Regions from separate parts of the Streptomyces kunmingensis genome, predicted to be linked through region 1. Evidence: riboswitches for the same ligand, from Rfam matches in the RefSeq annotation. Region 1 holds a riboswitch; each other region holds the start of a gene.
What was found. Region 1 has a riboswitch for cobalamin ahead of ABD366_RS22565 (ribonucleoside-diphosphate reductase subunit alpha). Riboswitches for the same ligand answer to the same signal wherever they lie in the genome.
Positions count from the first base shown of each region.

Region 2: another riboswitch for cobalamin. It lies ahead of ABD366_RS31050 (FecCD family ABC transporter permease); the one in region 1 lies ahead of ABD366_RS22565 (ribonucleoside-diphosphate reductase subunit alpha).
Region 3: another riboswitch for cobalamin. It lies ahead of nicT (Nickel transporter NicT); the one in region 1 lies ahead of ABD366_RS22565 (ribonucleoside-diphosphate reductase subunit alpha).
Region 4: another riboswitch for cobalamin. It lies ahead of metE (5-methyltetrahydropteroyltriglutamate--homocysteine S-methyltransferase); the one in region 1 lies ahead of ABD366_RS22565 (ribonucleoside-diphosphate reductase subunit alpha).

Region 1 covers NZ_BAAATS010000018.1:202,645-206,815, forward strand. Annotated here, with positions in the region: gene mctP (monocarboxylate uptake permease MctP) at 1-1,612, shown strand, start outside; cobalamin riboswitch at 1,737-1,864, shown strand; gene ABD366_RS22565 (ribonucleoside-diphosphate reductase subunit alpha) at 1,988-4,171, shown strand, end outside.
Region 2 covers NZ_BAAATS010000028.1:52,225-56,395, reverse strand. Annotated here, with positions in the region: gene ABD366_RS31060 (NAD(+)/NADH kinase) at 1-606, opposite strand, end outside; gene ABD366_RS31055 (SPFH domain-containing protein) at 603-1,613, opposite strand; cobalamin riboswitch at 1,727-1,847, shown strand; gene ABD366_RS31050 (FecCD family ABC transporter permease) at 1,952-3,025, shown strand; gene ABD366_RS31045 (ABC transporter ATP-binding protein) at 3,117-3,878, shown strand; gene ABD366_RS31040 (ABC transporter substrate-binding protein) at 3,915-4,171, shown strand, end outside.
Region 3 covers NZ_BAAATS010000005.1:584,915-589,085, reverse strand. Annotated here, with positions in the region: gene ABD366_RS07885 (CaiB/BaiF CoA transferase family protein) at 1-502, opposite strand, end outside; gene nicT (Nickel transporter NicT) at 582-1,703, opposite strand; cobalamin riboswitch at 1,735-1,954, opposite strand; gene ABD366_RS07875 (inorganic diphosphatase) at 2,001-2,426, opposite strand; gene ABD366_RS07870 (GNAT family N-acetyltransferase) at 2,596-3,096, opposite strand; gene rho (transcription termination factor Rho) at 3,168-4,171, opposite strand, start outside.
Region 4 covers NZ_BAAATS010000028.1:235,871-240,041, reverse strand. Annotated here, with positions in the region: gene ABD366_RS32010 (hypothetical protein) at 1-200, shown strand, start outside; gene ABD366_RS32005 (sigma-70 family RNA polymerase sigma factor) at 424-1,017, shown strand; cobalamin riboswitch at 1,127-1,350, shown strand; gene metE (5-methyltetrahydropteroyltriglutamate--homocysteine S-methyltransferase) at 1,515-3,839, shown strand; gene ABD366_RS31995 (response regulator transcription factor) at 3,874-4,171, opposite strand, start outside.

The DNA of each region.
Region 1 (4,171 bases):
CAACGGTGTCGCGCTCACCGTCTTCATCTTCTTCTTCCTGGCCGTCACGGTCATGGGCTTCCTCGCCGCGCGCTGGCGCCGGTCCGAGAACGAGTCGCTCGACGAATGGGGCCTGGGCGGACGCTCGTTCGGCACCTGGATCACCTGGTTCCTGCTCGGCGGCGACCTCTACACGGCGTACACCTTCGTCGCCGTCCCCGCGGCGATCTACGCGGCGGGCGCGTCCGGCTTCTTCGCCGTGCCCTACACGATCCTGGTGTACCCGCTGATCTTCACGTTCCTGCCGCGCCTGTGGTCGGTCTCGCACAAGCACGGGTACGTGACCACGTCGGACTTCGTGCGCGGACGCTTCGGCTCCAAGGGCCTCTCACTGGCCGTCGCGATCACCGGCATCCTCGCCACGATGCCGTACATCGCACTGCAGCTCGTCGGCATCCAGGCGGTGCTCGACGTGATGGGCGTCGGCGGCGGCGAGAACACGAACTGGTTCATCAAGGACCTGCCGCTCCTCATCGCGTTCGGCGTGCTCGCGGCGTACACGTACTCCTCGGGTCTGCGGGCCCCGGCGCTGATCGCGTTCGTCAAGGACGGCCTGATCTACCTCGTCATCCTGGTCGCGATCATCTACATCCCGATCAAGCTGGGCGGCTTCGACGACATCTTCGCCGCGGCGGGCGAGAAGTTCGAGAAGCTCAATCCGGCGACCGGCAAACCCGTCGGGGCGCTCGCCCCCGGTGAGGCGGGCCACTGGACGTACGCGACACTCGCGCTCGGCTCGGCCCTCGCGCTGTTCATGTACCCGCACTCGATCACGGCGACCCTGTCGTCCAAGAGCCGCAACGTGATCCGCCGCAACACCACGATCCTGCCGCTCTACTCGCTCATGCTGGGCCTGCTCGCGCTGCTCGGGTTCATGGCGATCGCGGCCGGGATCAAGGTGCAGAACGGCCAGCTGGCGATCCCGCAGCTCTTCGAGGACATGTTCCCCGACTGGTTCACGGGTGTCGCCTTCGCCGCCATCGGCATCGGCGCGCTGGTCCCGGCGGCGATCATGTCCATCGCCGCGGCGAACCTCTTCACGCGCAACATCTACAAGGACTTCATCAAGCCCGACGCGACCCCGGCGCAGGAGACCAAGGTCTCCAAGCTCGTGTCGCTGCTCGTGAAGGTCGGCGCTCTCGCCTTCGTCCTGACCATGGACAAGACCGTCGCCATCAACTTCCAGCTGCTCGGCGGCATCTGGATCCTGCAGACCATGCCGGCCCTGGTGGGCGGCCTGTTCACGCGCTGGTTCCACCGCTGGGCGCTGCTCGCCGGCTGGGCTGTCGGCATGGTCTACGGCACGCTCGCCGCGTACGGGGTGGCGTCGCCGACGCAGAAGCACTTCGGCGGTTCCTCGAAGGAGATTCCCGGCATCGGGGAGATCGGCTACATCGGTCTGACGGCGTTCGTCATGAACGTGGTCGTGACCGTGGTCCTGACCTTCGTCCTGAAGGCCGTGAAGGCTCCGGACGGCGTCGACGAGACGGCGCCCGAGGACTACACCGCGGACGCGGGCGACAAGGGCGTCCAGCAGGACCTGCCCGTCGTCGGAGCGGACTCCGGGCACTAGACACCCCCGCATCGAAGGACGGGCCCCTCCCTGTGGAGGGGCCCGTCCCTTTGTGCGTGGGATCTTTCCCCCGGACCCGGTCGACACAAGATATGGGCCTGCCACGAACACCCGGCACAACATGTATGCTCGCTCTCGCTGCAGCCGCAGGGGAATCCGGTGCAAATCCGGAACTGTCCCGCAACGGTGAACGTACGCGTACATAAAGGCGCCCACGTGAGTCCGACGACCTGCCTCAGCCCGTCCGAGCCGCCCGGCCCGGACGGAGAGACGTCCGGGCCTCGCGGAATGGGCCGGTGACGACGGCGCCCCTTCGCGCGTGCCCGAGCCACTCCTCCCCCGCAGGTCTCGAGCCGAGCGAGGGAGAGCCCCCACGTGACCATCGCGCCGCCCGCCGAAACAGCCCCGGCCGCACCGGTCTCCGCCGCACCGGACGACGCTCCGGGCACTGCGCTGCTGCGCACCCTGACCGAGCTGACCGCCGATCTCCCCGGCACCGACCCCGGCCGGGTCGCCGCCGCCGCCCTGCGCGGCCGCAGCGCCCGCGCCGACACGGCCGAGCTGCGCGAACTCGCCACCGAGGCCGCGGCCGGGCTGATCTCCGAGGACCCCGTCTACTCGCGGCTCGCCGCCCGCCTCCTCACGCTCTCCATCGCCGCCGAGGCCGCCTCGCAGGGCGTGACCTCCTTCACCGGCTCCGTCGCCGTCGGCCACCGCGAGGGCCTGATCGCCGACCGCACCGCCGAGTTCGTCCGCGTCCACGCGGCACGGCTCGACGCGCTCATCGACACCGCGGCCGACGACCGGTTCGGCTACTTCGGCCTGCGCACCCTGCACAGCCGCTACCTGCTGCGCCACCCGATCACCCGGCACGTCATCGAGACCCCGCAGCACTTCATGCTGCGCGTCGCGGCGGGCCTGGCCGAGGACGAATCCGTCCGCGCCCTGGACGAAGTGGCGGCCCTCTACGGCCTGATGAGCCGCCTGGACTACCTGCCCTCCTCCCCCACCCTCTTCAACTCCGGCACCCGGCACCCCCAGATGTCGAGCTGCTACCTGCTCGACTCCCCGCTGGACGAGCTCGACTCGATCTACGACCGCTACCACCAGGTGGCCCGCCTCTCCAAGCACGCCGGCGGCATCGGACTCTCGTACTCCCGCATCCGCAGCCGCGGTTCGCTGATCCGCGGCACGAACGGGCACTCCAACGGCATCGTGCCGTTCCTGAAGACCCTCGACGCGTCGGTCGCCGCCGTGAACCAGGGCGGACGCCGCAAGGGCGCGGCCGCCGTCTACCTGGAGACGTGGCACTCCGACATCGAGGAGTTCCTGGAGCTGCGCGACAACACCGGCGAGGACGCGCGCCGCACCCACAACCTCAACCTCGCGCACTGGATCCCCGACGAGTTCATGCGCCGGGTCGCCGAGGGCGCCGACTGGTCGCTGTTCTCCCCGGCGGACGTGCCCGAGCTCGTCGACCTGTACGGCGCGGAGTTCGAGGACGCGTACCGCAGGGCGGAGGCCGAGGGGAAGGCGCAGAATACCATCCCCGCCCGGGATCTGTACGGCCGCATGATGCGCACCCTCGCGCAGACCGGCAACGGCTGGATGACCTTCAAGGACGCCGCCAACCGCACCGCCAACCAGACCGCGGAGCCCGGCCACACCGTCCACTCCTCGAACCTGTGCACCGAGATCCTGGAGGTCACGGACGACGGCGAGACGGCCGTCTGCAACCTCGGCTCGGTGAACCTCGGCGCGTTCGTGGCCGACGGCGAGCTCGACTGGGAGCGGCTCGACGAGACCGTCCGCACCGCCGTCACCTTCCTCGACCGCGTCGTCGACATCAACTTCTACCCGACCGAGCAGGCGGGCCGCTCCAACGCCCGCTGGCGCCCGGTCGGCCTCGGCGCGATGGGTTTGCAGGACGTCTTCTTCAAGCTGCGGCTGCCCTTCGACTCCCCCGAGGCCAAGGTCCTCTCCACGCGGATCCAGGAGCGCATCATGCTCGCCGCGTACGAGGCCTCCGCCGACCTCGCCGAACGCCCCCAAGCGCCTTCGACAAGCTCCGGTGCAGGGGGGACCCCCATCGGCCCCCTGCCCGCCTGGGAGAAGACCCGCACCGCCCGCGGCGTCCTGCACCCCGACCACTACCCCGACGCCCAGGTGACCTGGCCGGAGCGGTGGGCCGCGCTGCGGGAACGTATCGCCACCGTCGGCATGCGCAACTCGCTGCTCCTCGCCATCGCGCCGACCGCGACGATCGCCTCGATCGCGGGCGTCTACGAGTGCATCGAGCCGCAGGTCTCCAACCTCTTCAAGCGCGAGACGCTGTCCGGCGAGTTCCTCCAGGTCAACGCGTACCTGGTCGACGAGTTGAAGCGGCTCGGCGTCTGGGACGCGCAGACCCGGGAGGCGCTGCGCGAGTCCAACGGCTCGGTGCAGGGCTTCACCTGGGTGCCCGAGGAGGTCCGCGCCCTGTACCGCACGGCGTGGGAGCTCCCGCAGCGCGGCCTCATCGACATGGCGGCGGCCCGCACCCCGTTCCTCGACCAGGCC
Region 2 (4,171 bases), on a different contig from region 1:
GGTTCCCGTCCCGATCAACACCCCGGAGGAGGCCTGGGCCTCGACGGCACCCCTGTCGTCGTCGAGGCCCAGGCGGTAGCGGGCGGTGCGGTGGCCTGCCGCACCGACATAGATCTCGTTGAGCGCCACCAGACGCTGACTGTCGTCGGTGACGGCCTCGACCATGGTCAGCTCGTCCGCGCCGGCCGACGCGGAGAAGGCGGCGGGCAGCAGCCGGGCCACGGCCTCCGGGCGGTGGCGCACCAGGACGCCCGGGTTGCGGCCGGGGTCGGCGTCGACCCCGAGCACCGGCTGATCCCCGGCGTACTGCGCGACGTTGGCCACGAGCCCGTCCTGCCCGACCACCACCACGGCGTCCTGCGGACCGAACAGGAAGCGGTCCAGATCCGCCCGCTCCACCTGCGCGCGCCGCCAGTTCAGCGGCACCGCGGCCGACACCTGCGCGAGCGCGCGCCGGGCCCGGTGGTGCCGTTCGACGACCTCGTCGATGGAGCGGCCCCGCGAGGAGAGGAAGAAGGCGGCCTGCCCGTGCGTGCCGTGCCGGGCGACCAACTCCTCGTACTCCGTGGTGCGATGGACCAGGACGGCGCGGGGCGCGAGGCTCATGCTCCCGGCTCCTGCTGTGCCCCGAAGCGCGCGAGCAGCCCGGTCAGCACGTCCGGGGAGACGGTGACGCTGTCGATGCGGGGCAGGTTCTCGGCCAGCCGGGTGCCGGTCAGGGCGTGCAGGGTCGCCACGTCGGCCTCGCCGTGCACGCGCAGCCAGGCCGCCTGTGCCTGGGCCCTGGCCTCGCCGACCTCACGGGCGCCCTCGGCCTCCGCGCGGGCGAGCCGGACGGCCCGGTCGGCCTCCGCGCCGACCCGTACCGCGTCGGCGGCCGCCTTCTCCTCGGCCTCGCGCCGGCTGTTGGCACCGCGCTGCTCGACCAACTGCTCCTCGCGCCGGGCCAGTTCGATCTGGCTGGCCAGTTCGTTCTCGGCGATGGCGCGCTCGCGCTCCACGGCGACCGCGCGCCGCTCGTAGGTGGCGCGGTCCGCCTCCTGCTGGATGAGTTCGCGGGCGGGGGTGCGCAGCGCGCGCTCCACCTCCGGTTCGGGGCGCACCGCCATGACCCGTACCGCGACGATCTCGATGCCGGTGGCGGGCAGCCGCGGCTCCTCGCCCAGGCCCTGGGTGACGCGCTCGCGCACCGCGGGCACGCCGTCGGCGAGGGCAGCGGCCAGCGGGGTGCGGGCGAGCACTTCGAGGGCGTGCTGCTGGGCGCTCTCGGTCAGGAGCGTGGCGAGCTGCTCCAGAGGGGCGCCGCGCCACACGCCCGTGTCCGGGTCCACGGAGAAGTCGAGGCGCTCGGCCGCGACGGCGGGATCGGCGATCCGGTACGTGACCGTGGCCTGCACGGCGACGTCCTGGAAATCGGCGGTGCGGGCGTGGAAGGTCATCGCCAACTCCCGGTCGTCCACCGGCACTTCCGACAACGCGGCCGTCAGGGGACGGAACCAGAAGCTCAGCCCCGAACCGTCGTGCGCGAGCCGCCCCGAGCGGTGGTGCCGTACGTGGGACGTGGGCGCCGTCCGCAGATGACGCCAGCCGAAGCGCTTGGTGATGTCGGCCATGGGAACCCCCTCGATTAGAGTCATCATGACTTTAAATAGGAGCCTTCTTGTCGTCAAGGGGACGACAAGAAGTCGTGGCCGAGCACCGGCCGCAGCCCTCAACTCCGGCTTGCTACGCTGCGCATGCCTCCCGTGGGGGAAGCCGGTGCGAATCCGGCGCTGTCCCGCAACGGTGTACGTGGCTCGTCCAGAGCCACGCCAAGTCCGATCACCCACGGCAGGCGTGCAACCCGTCAACCGCTCGCCGTGGACTGCGAGCAGGGACCCCAGAGCCTCCGGGCCCTGCCGGCACCCTGCACGTTCCGCCGGCGGCACAGCCCGCAGGATGTGCGCCCGCCTTGACCACCGCTCTCTCCGCCCCCGCGGGTGTCACTCGCGGGCGCATACCCACCACCCCACTGGCCGTCGGGCTCGCACTCGTCCTGCTCGTCTCGCTCGCCTGCGGCGTCGCACTCGGAGCCACGGGCATGGGCTGGGGGCACGTACTGCGGCTCATGTGGGCGGGCCTGAGCGGAGGGAGTCTCGCTCCCGACGACGCCGCGGCGTACACCATCGTGTGGGAGATCCGCTTCCCCCGTGTCGTGCTCGCGGCCGTGGTGGGCGCCGGACTCGCCGCGGTCGGCGTCGCGGTACAGGCGCTGGTGCGCAACGCCCTCGCCGATCCCTTCGTCCTCGGCATCTCCTCGGGCGCCGCCGTCGGCGCCAACGCGGTCATCCTGTTCGGCGCCCTCGCCTCTCTCGGCGTATGGGCGCTGTCCCTCTCCGCCTTCCTGTCCGCACTCGTCGCGACTCTCGTCGTCTACGTGGTGGCCCGGTCCCCGCTCGGGCTCAGCCCGCTGCGGCTCGTCCTGACCGGTACCGCGCTCGCCTACGGGTTCCAGGCGGTCACGACCGTCATGGTCTTCGGCGCCGAGCGGGGTGAGGCAGCTCGCGCGGCGATGATGTGGCTGCTCGGCAGCCTGGGCGGGGCGACCTGGCCGAAGGTGCCGCTCGCCGCCGTGACGGTACTCGCGGGCTGGCTGTGGCTCCGGCTGCGGGCCGGCTCGCTGGACGCGCTGTCGATGGGGGACGAGACGGCGGCGGCGCTGGGCGTGCCGCCCGACCGGCTGCGGCGTGAACTGTTCGTCGTGACGGCGGCCGTGACGGGCACGGTCGTCGCGGTGAGCGGGGCGATCGGTTTCGTCGGGCTGATGGTTCCCCACCTCGTGCGCATGCTCGTGGGCGCCTCGCACGCGCGGGTGCTCGCGGTCGCGCCGTTCGCCGGGGCCGTGCTCCTCGTGTGGGCCGACGTGCTGTCGCGGATGCTGCTCGCGCCGACGGAACTTCCCGTGGGCGTGATCACGGCCGCCCTCGGCGTACCCGCGTTCCTGCTGCTCATGAGGCGCGGCGGACTCGCGCTCACGGGCCGCTGAATGCACGGCCGCCGAGTTCACGGCCGCCGAGTTCGCGCGCCGCATCACCTGCCCCGTACACGTACCGAAGTCCGGCTTGAGAGGAAGACACGTGCGACTCGATGTCGAAGGTGTTTCGGTCGAGGTGGCGGGCGCACGGCTCGTCGACGAGGTCACGCTCGACGCGCCCACCGGCTCCTTCGTGGGGCTCGTCGGCCCCAACGGCAGCGGGAAGTCGACGCTGCTGCGATGCGTCTACCGCGCGCGACGCCCCGACGCGGGAGTCGTCAGGGTCGAGGGCGAGGACGTCCACCGCATGACGCCCCGGGCCGCGGCGCGCGTGCTCGCCGCGCTGCCGCAGGAGACAGCGGCGGACTTCGACTTCACCGTCACCGAGGTCGTCGCGATGGGCCGCCTGCCGCACCGCGAACGCAACGCCGCGCGCGACCGGCGGATCTGCCGGACAGCGCTGGAACAGGCCGGTGTCGCGCACCTCGCCGAGCGCGGCTTCCTGTCGCTCTCGGGCGGTGAGAAGCAGCGTGTGCTCATCGCCCGCGCCCTCACCCAGGAGCCGCGCGTCCTCGTCCTGGACGAGCCCACCAACCACCTCGACATAGCCCACCAGCTCGACGTGCTGCGCCGGGTCCGCACCAGCGGGCCGACCGTGCTCGCGGCGCTGCACGACCTCAACCTCGCCGCCGCCCACTGCGACCGGCTGCACGTGCTGCACGGCGGCCGGGTCATCGCCTCGGGCCGCCCGGACGAGGTCCTCTCCCCCGAACTCCTCGCCGACGTCTTCGGCGTCCGGGCCCATCGGGTGCGCCACCCCGGGACCGGCACCACGCAGTTCCTCTTCGACCCCCTGAGCCCCTGACACCCCCGAGCCCCGACCCCTCCTGAAAGGCCACCCGTGCGCAAGCTCCTGCCCGCCGTCCCGCTCGGCCTCGCCGCCGCCCTCACCCTGACCGGCTGCGGCGCCGAGGTCGCATCCGACAACAAGACCGCGAAGTCGCAGGCGGTGACCGTCACCAACTGCGGCAAGAAGGTCACCTACGACACACGCCCCGAGCGGGTCGTCACCAACGATGTCGGCATCACCGAGCTCATGTTCGCGCTCCGCCTGGAGAACCGCATGGCCGGGTACGTCATGCCCGCCGACAAGGGTTC
Region 3 (4,171 bases), on a different contig from region 1:
TCGCGATGCCGACCTTGGCCGGGGCGTCGGGCGCGCCCGTCACCGACACGACGCCCGTCTCGCACTGCACGAGGAGGTCGTACGCCTTGCGGTGCGCCCACGGCCCGTCGCTGCCGTAGCCGGAGATGTCGCAGACGATCAGATCCGGGTGGCGCTCCGCCAACTCCCGCGCGGACAGACCGAGGCGGGCCGCGGCGCCCGGCGCCAGGTTCTGTACGAAGACGTCCGCGCCGGCGAGCAGCCGCTCCAGGACCGCGCGCCCGCCGGCCGTCTTGACGTCGAGCGTCACCGAGTCCTTCGAGCGGTTCAGCCACACGAAGTGGCTGGACTGGCCGTGCACCGTCTCGTCGTAGCGGCGCGCGAAGTCGCCCCCGCCCGGGCGCTCGATCTTGATCACCCGTGCGCCGAGGTCGGCGAGCTGGCGCGTGGCGAACGGCGCGGCCACCGCCTGTTCCAGACTGACGACGGCGACGCCGTCGAGGGGCAGGTGGGCGGCGCTCATCCGGGGTCCTCCGTGCTCGTACGGGTGTCGTCGTGCTGCACGGTATGCGACGCTCACGCCCGCCCGGCGGGCAGGATCCTCAGCCGCTCTCGGCGGCCCGCGTGGACCAGCGCTGCTCGACCCTGGCAAGGCGCCAGTACGCGATCGCCGCCGCCCACACCACGACGAAGAGACCGACGATGACATAGCCGACGTTGTCCAGGTCGAGCCCGGCTATCCACCCCGTCACCGCGTCGGTGAGGCCGAGCTTCTCGTGCAGGACGCCGACGAGTTCGATCGTGCCGATGAAGAAGGCGACCGCGATCGACAGGCCGGTGATGGTGAGGTTGTAGAACACCTTGCGCACCGGGTTGGAGAACGCCCACTGGTAGGCGAAGTTCATGAACGTCCCGTCGAGCGTGTCGAACAGGCTCATGCCCGCGGCGAACAGCAGGGGCAGACACAGGATCGCGTACCAGGGCAGCCCCGCCGCGGCGCCGCTGCCGGCCATCACCATCAAGGTCACCTCGGTCGCCGTGTCGAAGCCGAGGCCGAAGAGGAAACCGAGCGGATACATCTGCCCCGGGCGGGTGATCGACCTGGTGAAACGGCCGAGGATCCGGTTCATGAAACCCCGTGAGTCCAGGTGCTGCTCCAGCGCGCGTTCGTCGTACGAGCCCTCGCGCATCGCCCGGAAGACCTTCAGGATGCCCAGCAGCGCCACGAGGTTGAGCGCGGCGATGAGGTACAGGAACGTACCCGAGACGGTGGTGCCGACGATGCCGAGCACCTGGTGGGTGCCGGACTCGTCGTTCAGCAGGGTGCCCGCGAGGGCCGCGCCGCCCGCGACGAGGGCGGCCATCGCGACGACCACGCTGGAGTGGCCGAGCGCGAACCAGAAACCCACGGAGACGGGCCGCTTGCCGTCCGCCATCAGCTTGCGGGTCGTGTTGTCGATCGCGGCGATGTGGTCGGCGTCGAAGGCGTGCCGCATCCCGAGGGTGTACGCGGTGACGCCGAGGCCGATACCGAAGGCCTTGTTGCCGACCTCGTAGTGCTCGGGGACGACGAGGAGGAACAGCACGCCGAACGCGACGATGTGCAGCGCGGCGATCACCGCCATGAGACCCGCGGTGCGCACGGTGTCCTCGCGGCGCCAGCGGAAGGCCGGGTGGGGGTGCGGGCCGGTGGGCCGCGCGGGGGAGTTTCCGGGCAGGGTCATGCCTTGATCACGCTCCAGCACCTCGTGGATCACTTCGTGAGATGCCGCGGCCGGTCTCCTGGCTTACGGGTGTGCCACGCCGCTCCTGCCTTCCCAGCAGCCCGAAGGCGTCCAGTGGCGCGGTGGAACGGCGTGTTCCGCACCCACCCGAGGGCGGTGCGGAACCCGATCACAGTGGCGAGGGCCGCTCCGGACTTGACCCCTGGGGGCCGTCACCGGTCTTCCCGAGCACCACGGCCCGGCCACCCTAGTCGACGCACTCCCCGGCGCCGCGGGCGGCTGTCCCACCGCGGGCGGCTATCCCCGCCGGCGCGCGCGGGCCCGCCCGATCTCCTCGTACGCCTTGTCGCGGCCCTCCCAGTGCGAGCCCTCCACCGACTTGCCGGGTTCCAGGTCCTTGTAGACCTCGAAGAAATGGGTGATCTCCAGGCGGTCGAACTCGGGGATGTCCTCGATGTCCTGGATCGAGGCATGGCGCGGGTCGTGGGCGGGGACGCAGAGGACCTTCTCGTCCGGGCCCTTCTCGTCGCTCATCACGAACATGCCGATCGCCCGGCACTCGATGGTGCAGCCGGGAAAGGTGGGGTCGTCGGTCAGGACGAGCGCGTCCAGCGGGTCGCCGTCGCCGCCGAGCGTGCCGTCGACGTAGCCGTAGTCCGCGGGGTACTGGGTCGAGGTGAACAGCATGCGGTCGAGCCTGATCCGGCCGAGCTCGTGATCCATCTCGTACTTGTTCCGGGAGCCCTGCGGTATTTCCACGATCACGTCGAACGCGTCGCCGCGCGTCTCGCTGCCGCCCAATGTGGCCTCCTTGCCCCATTGCCGCCCGCTCGGATGCCCCCGAGTGTGCGCCGTGCGCGGCGAGACCGGAACCCCTCGGACCGCGCGGGAGTCACACCGAGGGAGAGATGGGGAAGACGAGTTCGGGGCGGTCCCAGGCGACGGCCGGGGGATGCGCGGCATCGGTCCCGGTGCGCAGGGCCCCCACGCTGCGGTAGAAGCCCTCGGCGGGCGGGTGGGAGACGACGCGCACATGGTCGAGCCCGGCGGTCGCGGCCTCCGCCCGCATGTGCGCGACGAGCAGACGTCCGATGCCCAGGCCCTGCGCGTCGTTCGCGACGAACATCAGGTCCAGCTCGGGAGGGGCGAGGAGCAGGGAGTAGAAGCCGAGTACGCGCTCGTCCGCCCCGCCGGTCGCGCCGGTCGCGACGAAGACCCGGTGCGCCTCGATGTAGTCGGGGCCGACCCGGTAGCCCGCGACCATTCCCGCGTACGGGCCCTCGTAGGCGCGGGAGCCGCGCACGAGCCGGGTCAGGCGTCTGGCGTCGCCCGCGGTGGCCCGCCGCACCGTGACGGCCGGGCCGCCACCGGGGCGCGTAATGCTCGAGGTCATACAGCGAGTATTACGCACCCGGGGGAGGCGTCGGCCCGGTGGGTACCGGTCTCAGCCGGTGGGTACCGGTCTCAGCCGGTGGGCACCGTCGAATGGACCTGGCGCAGGAACGCGGCGTTGTCCGGGGTGCGGCGCAGCTTGTCGAGCAGTGCCTCGTAGGAGGACTGGCCTTCGCGGCCCTGGAGGGCCCGGCGCAGCCCCCGTACGGCGGTCAACTCGGGTGCGGGCAGCAGGAGTTCCTCGCGACGGGTCCCGGAGGGGGTGATGTCGACGGCGGGGTGGACGCGGCGGTCGGCGAGCGAGCGGTCGAGGCGCAGCTCCATGTTGCCGGTGCTCTTGAGCTCCTCGAAGAAGTAGTCGTCGGCGCGGGAGCCGGTGTCGACCAGGGCCGTGGCGAGGATCGTCAGGGAGCCGGCCTCCTCCGTGTTGCGGGCGGCGCCGAACAGGCGCTTCGGGCCGAACAGCGCGGCGGCGTCGACACCGCCGGACAGGGTGCGGCCACCTGAAGAGGCCGCGTTGTTGTGGGCGCGGCACAGCCGGGTGAGGGAGTCGAGCAGGATCACCACGTCGCGGCCCTGTTCGACGAGGCGCTTGGCGCGCTCCACGGCGAGCTCGGCGAGCGCGATGTGTGCCTTGGCGGGCTGGTCGAACGTGGAGGCGTACACCTCGCCGCGCACGGAGCGCCGCATGTCGGTGACCTCCTCGGGGCGTTCGTCGACGAGCACCACCATCAGCTCGGCCTCGGGATGGTTCGCGGCGACGGCCGCGGCGAGCTGCTGGAGCAGGACGGTCTTGCCGGTCTTGGGCGGCGCGACGATCAGTCCGCGCTGCCCTTTGCCGATGGGGGCGAACAGGTCGACGACGCGGCCCCCGAGGCCGCTCGCCGGGCTCTCCATGCGCAGCCGTGCCGCGGGGTGGAGCGGGGTGAGGTCGCCGAAGCGGGGGCGGCGGCGCACGGCGTCGACGGGGGCGCCGTCGATGGTCTCGACGTGGCTGAGCGTGTGCGGTTTGGCGCACAGCCCGTCCACGAAGTCGCCCTTGCGCAGGCCGAGTTGACGGATGAGAGTGGCGGGGA
Region 4 (4,171 bases), on a different contig from region 1:
AACAAGTCGCCTTCGACGCCCTTCGCGCCGTCGAGTGCTGGCTGAGTGCGCCGCTCCGCCTCCCGCGACTGCGCACGGTCCCGGTGTCCGGCGTTCTCCTCCCTCTCCTCAGGCCCGCCTCCGACCGGGCTCCGCGCCGTCTCCTTCTCGCCCGGTCGATCACTTCCAGGGGACCACCTGCCCGATTCGCTGTCGCCTGACGACAGCCGGCATCCCGGCGCCACCCCACACCAGGCGCCGGGCAGCGGTCACGTGCCGCCGCGCGACCGCCCCTCTCACTCCCCGCACCGGAGTCGTACCACGCGGCCACTCGGCTGCAGGCCTCGTCGCCCGGCACCTCTCCACATCAACTCTGTCTGTCCACGGGGCCAGTCACCCTGCCGCACGGGTCGCCTCCGGTGTCCGACCCGAGAAGGACACCAGGTGATCACTCCTGCCCTGCCGCGTTCGCGGGACGAGTCGGCGACCGTGCTCGCTCTCGCCGCCCGTGGCGGTGACCCGTGCGCCGCCGACCTCTTCGTCCGCGCGCTCCACCACGACGTCCGGCGTTACGTGGCGCGACTGTGCGCCGATCCCCACCTCGCCGACGACCTCGCCCAGGAGACGTTCCTGCGGGCGCTCGGCAGTCTCCACCGCTTCGAGGGGCGGTCCTCGGCCCGGACCTGGATCCTGTCGATCGCGCGCCGCTCGGTCGTCGACAACTTCCGGCGGGACGCGGCCCGGCCGCGCTTGTCGCAGACCGCCGACTGGCACAGCGCGGCGGAGCGTGCCCGGCTCCACCCCGCTCCCGGCTTCGACGAGGGCGTGGCGCTCTCCGCCCTGCTGGAGGCGCTTCCCGAGAAGCGCCGCGAGGCCTTCGTCCTGACGCAGCTCCTCGGTCTGCCGTACACGGAGGCGGCAGCGCTCATCGGCTGCCCTGTGGGGACGATCCGTTCCCGTGTCAACCGCGCCCGCCTGACCCTGATCGCACAACTGGAGGACGCGGAACGGCATGCGGCGGGTGCGATGCCGGACTGACGGGCCGGAACGTCGGTGCCGGCCTCCTGGAGGTCCCGCTGCCGTGCACCGCGTGTCTCATCTCCATCCGGATCCTGGACGCCCTGGTGAACCTCGGCCCGGGCGTCCTAGGGTGGCTCCCGCAGCTGGTTCGCCCTGTCAGCCAGGCAGGGAGTCGCAAGAGGGAACCCGGTGGGAATCCGGGACTGCCCCGCAGCGGTGAGTGGGAACGACCGCCGTCTTACGCACTGGACCTCGGGAAAGAGGTCTGGGAAGCGACGGCCAGTAGGTGTCCGTCCGGTCCGGACGGATGTGCTCGCGAGTCCGAAGACCTGCCATCTGCCCGTGTGCGTACGACGCGTACGCGGACATCCCGGTGACCTCGTGGGCGGGTCGGCGTACATATGCGGCGGACGACCGCGGCTTTGCCGCGCGAGGTCGAACCGCCGTCCGTGTCACTCCTTCGTGCCGTACGGGTCCCCGGGGCCCCAGGGATACGTCTCTCGAAGGAGATCTCCGTGACCACCAGGACCGCAGCCGCGGCAGCACGTGCCACCGTGTACGGCTACCCCCGCCAGGGCCGGAACCGCGAACTCAAGAAGGCGGTCGAGGGCTACTGGAAGGGCCGTGTCACCGCCGACGCCCTCCGGACCATCGCCGCGGGCCTGCGCCGCACGAACTGGCGGGAACTCTCCGCCGCCGGCATCACCGAAGTCCCCACCGGCGATTTCTCCTCCTACGACCACGTCCTGGACACCACCGTCATGGTCGGTGCGATCCCCGCGCGCCACCGGGCCGCCGTGGACGCCGACGCACTGGACGGCTACTTCGCGATGGCCCGCGGCACACAGGACGTCGCGCCGCTGGAAATGACCAAGTGGTTCGACACCAACTACCACTATCTGGTGCCCGAGTTGGGGCCTCAGACCGTCTTCACCGCCGACTCCACCAAGCAGGTCACGGAGTTCGGGGAAGCCCTCGCTCTCGGCCTTTCGCCCCGGCCCGTTCTCGTCGGCCCGGTCACGTATCTCCTGCTCGCGAAGCCCGCGCCCGGTATCGCCGCCGACTTCGACCCGCTCACCCTCCTCGACCGGCTGCTGCCCGTGTACGCAGAGGTGCTGGCCGATCTGCGCGCGGCGGGTGCCGAGTGGGTGCAGCTCGACGAGCCCGCCCTCGTCCAGGACCGCACCCCGGCCGAACTGAACGCCGCGGCCCGCGCCTACCGCGATCTCGGCGGCCTGACCGACCGGCCCAAGCTCCTGGTCGCCTCCTACTTCGACCGCCTCGGCGACGCCCTTCCCGTGCTCGCCAAGGCGCCTGTCGACGGCCTCGCCCTCGACTTCACCGACGCGGCGGCCGCCAATCTCGACGCGCTCGCCGCCGTCGGCGGTCTGCCCGGCAAGCGACTCGTGGCCGGTGTCGTCAACGGCCGCAACATCTGGGTCAACGACCTGGAGAAGTCGCTCACCACGCTCGGCACCCTGCTCGGACTCGCCGACCGGGTCGACGTCGCCGCGTCCTGCTCGCTGCTGCACGTCCCGCTGGACGCTTCCCTGGAGCGCGACATCGATCCGCAGATCCTGCGCTGGCTCGCCTTCGCCCGGCAGAAGACCGCCGAGATCGCCGCGCTCGCCAAGGGTCTCGCCCTGGGCACGGACGCGATCACCGCCGAACTCGCGGTCAACCGGGCCGCCCTGTCCTCCCGCGCGACCTCGCCGATCACCCGTGACCCCGCGGTGCGCGCCCGAGCCGCCGCCGTCACCGGATCCGACGCCCGCCGCGCCCAGGCGTACCCGGAGCGGGCCGCCGCCCAGCGCACACACCTCGGCCTGCCGCTCCTGCCGACCACCACGATCGGCTCGTTCCCGCAGACCGCCGAACTGCGCACCGCCCGCGCCGACTTGAGGGCCGGCCGCATCGACACCGCGGGGTACGAAGAGCGCATCAGGAACGAGATCCGCGACGTCATCTCCTTCCAGGAGAAGACCGGCATCGACGTCCTGGTGCACGGCGAGCCCGAGCGCAACGACATGGTCCAGTACTTCGCCGAGCAGCTCACCGGCTACCTGGCGACGCAGCAAGGCTGGGTCCAGTCGTACGGCACGCGGTACGTGCGTCCGCCGGTCCTGGCCGGCGACATCTCGCGGCCGGACCCGATGACGGTGCGCTGGACCACGTACGCCCAGTCGCTGTCGGACCGGCCCGTCAAGGGCATGCTCACCGGCCCTGTCACCATGCTCGCCTGGTCCTTCGTCCGCGACGACCAGCCGCTCGGCTCCACCGCACGCCAGGTCGCCCTCGCCCTGCGCGACGAGGTCGACGACCTGGAGGCGAACGGCGCTTCGGTCATCCAGGTCGACGAGCCCGCGCTGCGCGAGACGCTGCCGCTGCGCGCCGAAGACCATGCCGCGTACCTGGCCTGGGCCACCGAGGCGTTCCGGCTCACGACCGCGGGCGTGCGTCCGCAGACGCAGATCCACACGCACATGTGTTACGCCGAGTTCGGCGACGTCGTCCAGGCCATCGACGACCTCGACGCCGATGTCATCAGCCTCGAAGCGGCCCGCAGCCACATGCAGGTCGCCCATGAGCTGGCCGAGCACGGGTACCCGCGCGAGGCGGGACCCGGGGTCTACGACATCCACTCGCCCCGCGTCCCCAGCCAGGAGGAGTCAGCCGCTCTGCTGCGTACGGGACTTGAGGCCATCCCGGCCGAGCGGCTGTGGGTCAACCCGGACTGCGGGCTGAAGACCCGCGGGTGGCCCGAGACGCGTGCCTCGCTGGAGAATGTGGTCGCCGCCGCTCGTACCGTCCGCGGCGAGCTGAACGATCCCACCGTCTGACGCGACCGGTCGGCGAGCTGTCGGCCCGGGGCACTCACAGTGCCTCGGACCGGCGGTGGTCACTCGCGGTGACCAGGCCGGTTTCGTAGGCGGTGACGACGGCCTGGACGCGGTCGCGCAGGCGGAGCTTGGCGAGGACGCGGGTGACGTGCGTCTTGACGGTGGTCTCCGCGAGGTGAAGGCGGGCGGCGAGCTCGGCGTTGCTCAGGCCCTGCGCGAGCAGGCGCAGCACGTCGAGTTCGCGGGGGGTCAGGGTGGCCAGGTCACGGTGGAGGGTGGCGGTTTCCGGGTCCCGGCGGGCGTGGCGCTCGACGAGGCGGCGGGTGATGGCC